Regions from separate parts of the Enterococcus sp. AMC1157 genome, predicted to be linked through region 2. Evidence: predicted binding sites of a transcription regulator. Region 2 holds the regulator's gene; the other holds the start of a gene.
The links. Region 2 encodes HrcA, which represses chaperone genes, less so after heat shock. Its sites were predicted from a motif close to TTAGCACTCNNNNNNNNNGAGTGCTAA; they were not measured.

Region 1: the regulator HrcA is predicted to act here: its motif matches at 1,987-2,013, upstream of groES (co-chaperone GroES).

What each region holds. Positions count from the first base shown of each region.
Region 1 is NZ_CM177099.1:2,697,989-2,702,416, forward strand. It holds gene AC4BBX_RS13175 (MBL fold metallo-hydrolase) at 1-633, shown strand, start outside; gene AC4BBX_RS13180 (CPBP family intramembrane glutamic endopeptidase) at 726-1,349, opposite strand; gene groES (co-chaperone GroES) at 2,060-2,344, shown strand; gene groL (chaperonin GroEL) at 2,382-4,010, shown strand.
Region 2 is NZ_CM177099.1:671,108-675,535, reverse strand. It holds fluoride riboswitch at 98-160, shown strand; gene AC4BBX_RS03285 (cation:proton antiporter) at 258-1,436, shown strand; gene hrcA (heat-inducible transcriptional repressor HrcA) at 1,591-2,625, shown strand; gene grpE (nucleotide exchange factor GrpE) at 2,679-3,206, shown strand; gene dnaK (molecular chaperone DnaK) at 3,262-4,428, shown strand, end outside.

The DNA of each region.
Region 1 (4,428 bases), 870 kb from region 2:
TTAGTCACTCATGAACATCGCGATCATATTCATGGTGTTGGAGTACTTGCTCGTAAATATAAGTTAGATGTCTTTGCTAATGAAAAAACTTGGGAAGCAATGTCACCACTTATTGGAAATGTCGATATTGCACAAAAGCATTTATTTGAAATGGGAAAAGTTTTAACCTTTGGCGACATGGACATTGAAAGTTTTGGTGTTTCCCATGATGCAGCCGCACCACAGTTTTATCGTTTTTATAAAGATGGTAAATCATTTGTTATGTTGACAGATACTGGTTACTGTAGCGATCATTTACGAGGAACGATTCGTGGGGCAGATGCCTACTTAATGGAAAGTAATCATGATTTAGAAATGCTACGAATGGGTGGTTATCCATGGAATTTAAAACAACGAATTCTTGGTGACAGAGGTCACCTATCTAATGAAGATGGTGCGCTAGTAATGACTGATATTCTAACGGATAATACAAAACGAATTTATTTGGGACATTTAAGTCGAGAAAATAATTTAAAAGAATTGGCACATATGACTATGGAAAGTGTTTTAAGAGAACACGATTTTGGTGTCGGTGAACAAGTAAAAGTTTATGATACAGATCCAGATAGAGCTTCAGCCTTATTTGCGATCTAATAAAATATAAGTCAGTTTATAGAAAAATATCCGAACAAGGGAAGAACTTCACCTAAATCTGTGAAATGACTTCTAACTTGTTCGGATATTTTTTACGTAAAGATTAATGAGACAATAACTACCAAAGCATTCATTCCCGCATGGGCAATAATCGATGTCCAAATGCTCCCAGTTACATAATAGAGAAGACTAAAAAACATTCCTAAAGAAAAATAAAGCAAAATGTGTCCATCAAAATGAGCGATGGCAAATAACAAAGAGCTAATGACAAAAGCTAGCCATGTATTCATTTTTGATTCTAAAAGACCAGGAAGCGCCCGTCTGAACACAAATTCTTCCATTACTGGTGCACCTATTGTTATCGCAATAATAAACAAAGGTTGCAACTTAACAATTTCAAGAATTCCTTGCGTGTTTTCAGAGCCAACAGATTGTCCTAAGAATTGTTCAATTTGCATAACAGCATTTTGCAATAAAATGGACAAATAAATACTTGCTAAACCGATTAATAAAATTCTCATCCACGAATTCTCTTTGCTTTCAAATGAGAGTAACTCCTTTTGTGTGAAATACAAACCAAGCATTAAAAGAGCACCTGCAAAGTACAAAATAGTAGTGACTATAATAGGATCACCGCTAAGGCTAAAAAAAGCTGGAGTTATAAAGACAATTGAATATAAGACAATTGTCAACAAACTATATTTTTTTGTAGACATAATCCCCCTCCGTTTCTATGCTTTTATTATATCAAAAAGCCAGATTTTGGTGTAGACAAAGGAATTCTATTTTTAATTGACTTGGAATGTAAAGATCATTAATTTTAATTTGAAATTTCCAGAACAAATCTCCGAAAATACCCTTGTTGTGTGAGATCGCCAAGAGCCTCTTTGCAGAGTCTCTTTGGTTGCTGACGTTCAAACTCTGATTAAGTGCTAGTCGCACTAATTCAGAGTAATTCATTCAGCTCTTTAGCACACTACAAGAGTGTTTTCTCTGTTTGTTCCTCCAATTTCTGGCTATGGCTTTATTCTTGTGAATTTAAAAAAATCAATTGTTAAAAACTGGATGACCAGTTGGGAAAAAGATTACTAATAGTCAGCTGAATATGAGGATGAAATATACCGTGTTGGAAGTAGTGGGTTGCTACTTTCTACACGGTGTTTGAACGCCTAAAGTTTTGAGACTTTGAAAGAAGGCTCAGAGTGGTCTCTGGTAATGAGTAACTTTTTAGGAAAGAGGGTCTTCCAGTTTTGTGCTGAATTATAAATGCCAAGCTATTTCAGTATCTGAATAAAAAATTAATTCAAAAGACTTGCATTCTGTATCGAAAATGAGTAATATTAGTTTTGTAAGTTAGCACTCGAACTATCAGAGTGCTAATTCTAAAAAAATCATAGTTAATAGAAATTAATTGGAGGGATTTATCGTGTTGAAACCATTAGGTGATCGAGTATTGATCGAAGTCGCAAAAGAAGAAGAAAAAACTGTTGGAGGATTAGTTTTAGCCTCAGCAGCAAAAGAAAGACCACAAACAGGAACAGTCGTTGCTGTGGGAGAAGGTCGCGTCTTAGATAATGGTGAATTAGCAGCAGCTCCAGTCAAAATTGGAGACACTGTATTATTCGAAAAATTTGCTGGTTCAGAAGTAAAATATGATGGTAAAGAATATCTAATTTTTTCAGCTAAAGATATCGTTGCAATCGTAGAATAATTTTTTAACATAAAAAAATTTTGAGGTGAAAGAAATCATGGCAAAAGAAATTAAATTTGCAGAAGACGCTCGTGCAGCAATGTTACGAGGAGTAGATAAATTAGCAGATACAGTAAAAGTAACATTAGGTCCAAAAGGTCGTAACGTCGTTTTAGAAAAATCTTATGGTTCTCCATTAATTACCAACGATGGTGTAACAATCGCCAAAGAAATCGAATTAGAAGACCATTTTGAAAATATGGGAGCAAAATTAGTATCAGAAGTTGCTTCTAAAACTAATGATATTGCCGGTGACGGGACAACAACAGCAACAGTTTTAACACAAGCCATCGTTCGCGAAGGTCTAAAAAACGTAACAGCTGGTGCTAATCCATTAGGTATCCGTCGAGGAATTGAGTTAGCGACTAAAGCAGCTGTTGAAGAATTACACAGTATTTCTTCTATCGTTGATTCAAAAGAAGCGATTGCACAAGTAGCAGCAGTTTCTTCTGGTAGTGAACAAGTAGGTCAATATATTGCGGATGCAATGGAAAAAGTTGGCAATGACGGTGTAATCACTATCGAAGAATCTCGTGGGATTGAAACTGAATTAGAAGTTGTTGAAGGTATGCAATTTGATCGTGGTTACCTATCTCAATATATGGTAACAAACAACGATAAAATGGAAGCTGATTTAGAAAATCCTTATATCTTAATTACAGATAAAAAGATTTCAAACATTCAAGATATCTTACCTTTATTAGAGCAAATTTTACAACAATCTAAACCATTGTTAATTATTGCTGATGACGTAGATGGTGAAGCTTTACCAACTCTAGTATTAAACAAAATTCGAGGAACTTTTAATGTCGTAGCTGTTAAAGCTCCTGGCTTTGGGGATCGTCGTAAAGCAATGTTAGAAGATTTAGCAGTTCTAACCGGTGCGACAGTGATTACTGAAGATTTAGGTTTAGAATTAAAAGATGCAACGATTGATACTTTAGGACAAGCAAGCAAAGTTGTGGTTGATAAAGATAATACAACAATTGTTGAAGGTTCTGGAAGTAAAGAAGCAATCGATGCTCGTGTTCAAGTAATCAGAAATCAAATTGCTGAAACAACTTCTGAATTTGATCGTGAAAAATTACAAGAACGTTTGGCTAAATTAGCTGGTGGAGTAGCAGTAATCAAAGTTGGTGCTGCAACTGAAACAGAATTAAAAGAATTAAAACTACGTATTGAAGATGCTTTGAATGCTACTCGTGCGGCAGTTGAAGAAGGCATGGTTTCTGGTGGAGGAACAGCTTTAGTTAATGTTTTAGCTAAAGTAGCTGAAGTTGAAGCAGAAGGTGACGTAGCAACAGGAGTGCGTATCGTTTTACGAGCGTTAGAAGAACCTGTTCGTCAAATCGCTGAAAATGCTGGTTATGAAGGATCAGTAATTATTGATCGTTTGAAAAATGCTGACCTTGGTGTTGGTTTTAATGCTGCAAATGGAGAATGGGTGAACATGCTTGAAGCAGGGATTGTCGATCCTACTAAAGTAACACGTTCTGCATTACAAAATGCTGCTTCAGTCGCTGCATTATTATTAACAACTGAAGCTGTAGTTGCGGACAAACCTGATCCAGCAGGTGCACAAGTTCCACCAATGGACCCATCAATGATGGGTGGAGGAATGATGTAATCCTTCTTTAAAAAGAAAAGTTAGAATTTTCTCTGACTGTAAAATACCCAAACTAAAATGAGAGGCGAAATTGAGTAGTCTTTCTAATAGTTTGGGTATTTTTATACTATACAAGAAAGTTGTTAGGAGGAGCAGCATGACTTTTATTTATTGGCTATTTATCCTCGTTATCATTGGTATTGCTACAGTTATTTTTGTTTCTCAAGTCAAACGTTTTAAGCAGAAAGTAACAGAGTGAGAAGAAGAGGAATGAAGCTTCTACTGATTGAAACTAAAAGCAGACTTCGTGGTGGAGTGTAGCGAAGGTTTTAAAAAGAAAGCTATGAATATCAACGAAAAAGGATGTCTGTCAAAATAAATGATAGTCATTCTTTTTTTGAATGAGTTTTGTTCTGTTTTTTTTAGATTATTTGTTATA
Region 2 (4,428 bases):
TAGTAGGAGGTCGTTCATTTGGATAGTAAAGAGGATTAATATTTTATAGTAGTTGAGAAAAATTCCAGTTGTTCAGAAATTCTAAAAATGGTATGATTAATGGGATAGGGATGGTGTTCCCCTATAACCGCCAGAAATGGCTGATGACGCCTACTATATACAAGAGTTTATTTGGTGTACTTTCGTACGCTAAATGGATTTTTGTGTGTAGTAGGCTTTTTTGTGTTCAAAATTCTAAAAATGATAGGTGGATAAAAATGTTAGTTAGTATTGGATTGATTCTATTTTTAGGAGTTGTGATAGATCAAATATGTAAAAAAAGTAAAATTCCCAGTTTAGTTGGTTTTATTATTTTAGGAATTATTTTGGGACCATCAGGATTTAATCTTTTAGATTCGACTATTTTAGCTATTTCAGCAGATATTAGACAAATTATTTTAATTATTATTTTGACGCGAGCGGGATTATCGTTAAATCTCAAAGATTTAAAAAAAGTAGGCAGACCGGCAGTGTTGTTAAGTTTTTTACCTGCTACATTTGAAATTATTGGAACAATGATCTTTGCACCCATTTTTTTGGGAATTTCAATACTGGAAGCAGCTTTGTTGGGAGCAATATTAGGGGCAGTATCCCCGGCGGTAGTCGTTCCTAGAATGATCACGCTAATTCAAGAAAAATATGGGACACAAAAAAGAATTCCTCAATTGTTATTAGCTGGATCTTCAGTAGATGATATTTATGGATTAGTTTTATTTTACTCTTTTTTAGCTCTGCTTCAAAGTGGACAATTTCATGTTTTGTCGTTGCTAGATATTCCTGTCTCTATCGTGAGTGGAATTGTCGTTGGAGTGTTAAGTGGTTATGTACTGGCAACGGTATTTAAAAGAAGTAATCTCATCCCTATAATACAAGTGCTGATTATGTTAAGTATTTCTTTGGGATTGGTAAGTATTGAAGCTATTTTTATCAATTTACCTTTTTCAGGAATACTTGCAGTTATGGCGATGGCAATTATTTTATTCAGACAACTACCCTTGGAATCAAATAACATTGCAAAAATATATAATAAATTATGGATTCCTGGGGAAATGTTTTTATTCACATTGGTAGGAGCTTCTGTTAATGTTTCTTTTACTTTTTCCGAAGGTTGGCTCCCAATTCTCGTCGTGTTACTCGCATTAATTATACGAATGTTAGGCGTGTATGTTAGTCTTATGGGAACGCAATTAAGTGCTAAAGAACAATTATTTTGTTTAATTGCTTATTCACCAAAAGCCACTGTGCAGGCGGCAATCGGTTCTATCCCATTAGCGTTAGGTCTAACTTCTGGGGAGTTAATTTTAACTGTTTCAGTTCTAGCAATCCTTATTACTGCTCCGTTTGGTGCTTTTGGTATGGATTTAAGTTATAAATATTTACTTAGCAAAGAAGAATAACTCGGAAGGAATCATATAATAATTCGATTAGCACTCTTATCTAAGGAGTGCTAATTTTTGAGTGTTTCCTCTTGACATCTCTGCTAGATGTGGTATATTTATAATCGTATTAGCACTTAGGTGTAAAGAGTGCTAATTCTAAGAGGTGATAAATTTGTTAACAGAAAGACAAGAAAATATCTTACGTCTAATCATCCAAAATTACACAAATTTAGGTCAGCCAGTTGGCTCGAAAAAATTAATGGAGGATGGGATTGAAGCAAGTTCTGCAACAATTCGCAATGAAATGAAAACTCTTGAAGAGTATGGATTTCTTGCGAAAACTCATTCATCTTCCGGTCGAGTACCATCAATTACTGGTTACCGTTATTATGTGGATCATCTGTTGACGCCTTCTCAAATTAATCGAGAAGAGATTCACTTGATTCGACACTCCTTTAATATGGAGTTTCACGAAATCAATGAGATTATTCAACAATCAGCAAATATTTTATCAACATTGACAAGCTATACTGCCATTTCTTTGGGACCGGATGTGAAAGAAAGAAAATTAACTGGTTTTAGAATTGTTCCTTTGAATAATCGACAAGTGATAGCAATTATTGTCACAGATAAAGGGAATGTCGAAAACCAAATTTTTACGATTCCAAAATATCTAAGTAGTGAAGATTTGGAAAAAATGGTTCGAATTATCAATGAAAAATTGATTGGACAACCATTACTAACGGTTTACCATCGTTTACGAACAGAAATTCCTATGATTCTTCATAAGTATTTCCAAACAACTGATGGAGTGCTGGATTTATTTGATGGTATGTTAAATCATATCTTTGAAGACAAAGTTTTTGTAGGTGGTCGTATGAATCTGCTAGATTTTGAACAAAATCAGGACGTAGAACGGTTCAAGTCAATGTATTCTTTTATGAAAAACAGTGAGAACTTGAATCAATTATTAGCACCACGAGATGGGGCCATCAAAATTAGAATAGGCTCAGAGCTTGGGGACGAAAGACTTAATAACATGAGCATAATTCAAGCCAGTTATGATATTGAAGGGCATGGTGATGGCGTTATTGCTTTACTAGGTCCGACTAGTATGCCATATTCAAAAATGTTTGGTTTGATTGATGTGTTCCGACAAGAATTAGCTTTAACACTAGCTGACTATTATCGATCATTAGATTCGTAGAGTTAGTAGTTAATTGAATAGATAGATTTTATTATAGAAAGGAAGTTAGTCCGTTGTCAGAAAAAGAAAAAGTTTCTGAAGAAGTTGAAGAACTTACGGAAGAAACGACTGTAGAAGAAACATCAGCTGTTTCTGAGGTTGAGGAATTAAAAGCTCAATTAAATGAAATGGAAGATAAGTTTTTGAGAGCTCGTGCGGAGATTGCTAATATTACAAACCGCAACCGTAACGAACGGGAAATGCTACAAAAATACCGCTCACAAGATTTAGGTAAAAAATTGCTACCAGCGATTGATAACCTAGAACGTGCGTTGCAATCAGAAGTGACGGATGAGCAAAGTATGAATTTGAAAAAAGGGGTGGAAATGGTTTTAGATAGCCTACGCCACAGCTTGAAAGAAGAAGGAATTGAAGAAATTCCAGCAATGGGAGAATACTTTGATCCTAATTTACATCAAGCAGTTCAAACGATGCCAGCTTCAGAAGAGCATCCATCAGACACTATTGTTGAAGTCTTACAAAAAGGCTATCAACTACAAGATCGTGTACTAAGACCTAGTATGGTTATTGTTGCACAATAGAATAAGTTATTTCATTGAAAAAAGATAAAACATAAAGATAAAGGAGTGCTTTAACATGAGCAAAATTATTGGTATTGACTTAGGTACAACAAATTCAGCTGTTTCTGTATTAGAAGGCGGCGAAGCAAAAATTATTACAAATCCAGAAGGAAATCGTACAACACCATCTGTCGTTTCTTTCAAAAATGGTGAAATCCAAGTTGGTGAAGTTGCTAAACGTCAAGCGGTAACTAACCCAAATACTATTTCATCTATTAAACGTCACATTGGTGAAGCTGGTTATAAAGTAGAAGTAGAAGGTAAATCTTATACTCCTCAAGAAATTTCAGCGATGATTTTACAATACATTAAAGGATTTGCTGAAGATTATTTAGGTGAATCAGTAGAAAAAGCGGTTATTACTGTACCAGCTTACTTTAATGATTCTCAACGTCAAGCAACTAAAGATGCAGGTAAAATTGCTGGTTTAGAAGTTGAACGTATCGTTAATGAACCAACTGCAGCAGCATTAGCATATGGTTTAGATAAAACAGATAAAGACGAAAAAGTTTTAGTATTTGACCTTGGTGGTGGTACATTTGACGTATCTATCCTTGAATTAGGTGATGGCGTATTTGATGTATTATCAACAGCTGGTGACAATAATTTAGGTGGGGATGACTTTGATAACAAAATCATCGATCATATGGTTGCTGAATTCAAAAAAGAAAATGGAATTGATTTAAGCAAAGATAAAATGGCGGTACAACGTCTAAAAGACGCTGCTGAAAAAGCGAAAAAAGATTTATCTGGTGTAACTAGTACACAAATTAGCTTACCATTTATCACTGCTGGAGAAGCTGGACCATTGCATTTAGAAATGACATTATCTCGTGCGAAATTTGATGAATTAACATCAGATTTAGTAGAGCGTACAAAAGTACCATTGCGTCAAGCATTAAAAGATGCGGGTGTTTCTCAATCAGAAATCGACGAAGTTATCCTAGTTGGTGGTTCTACACGTATTCCTGCAGTTGTAGATGCAGTACGTAAAGAAACAGGCAAAGAACCAAACAAATCTGTAAACCCTGATGAAGTAGTAGCAATGGGTGCTGCAATTCAAGGTGGAGTTATTACTGGTGATGTAAAAGACGTTGTTTTACTAGACGTAACACCACTTTCATTAGGTATTGAAACTATGGGTGGCGTATTTACTAAATTAATTGACCGTAATACAACAATC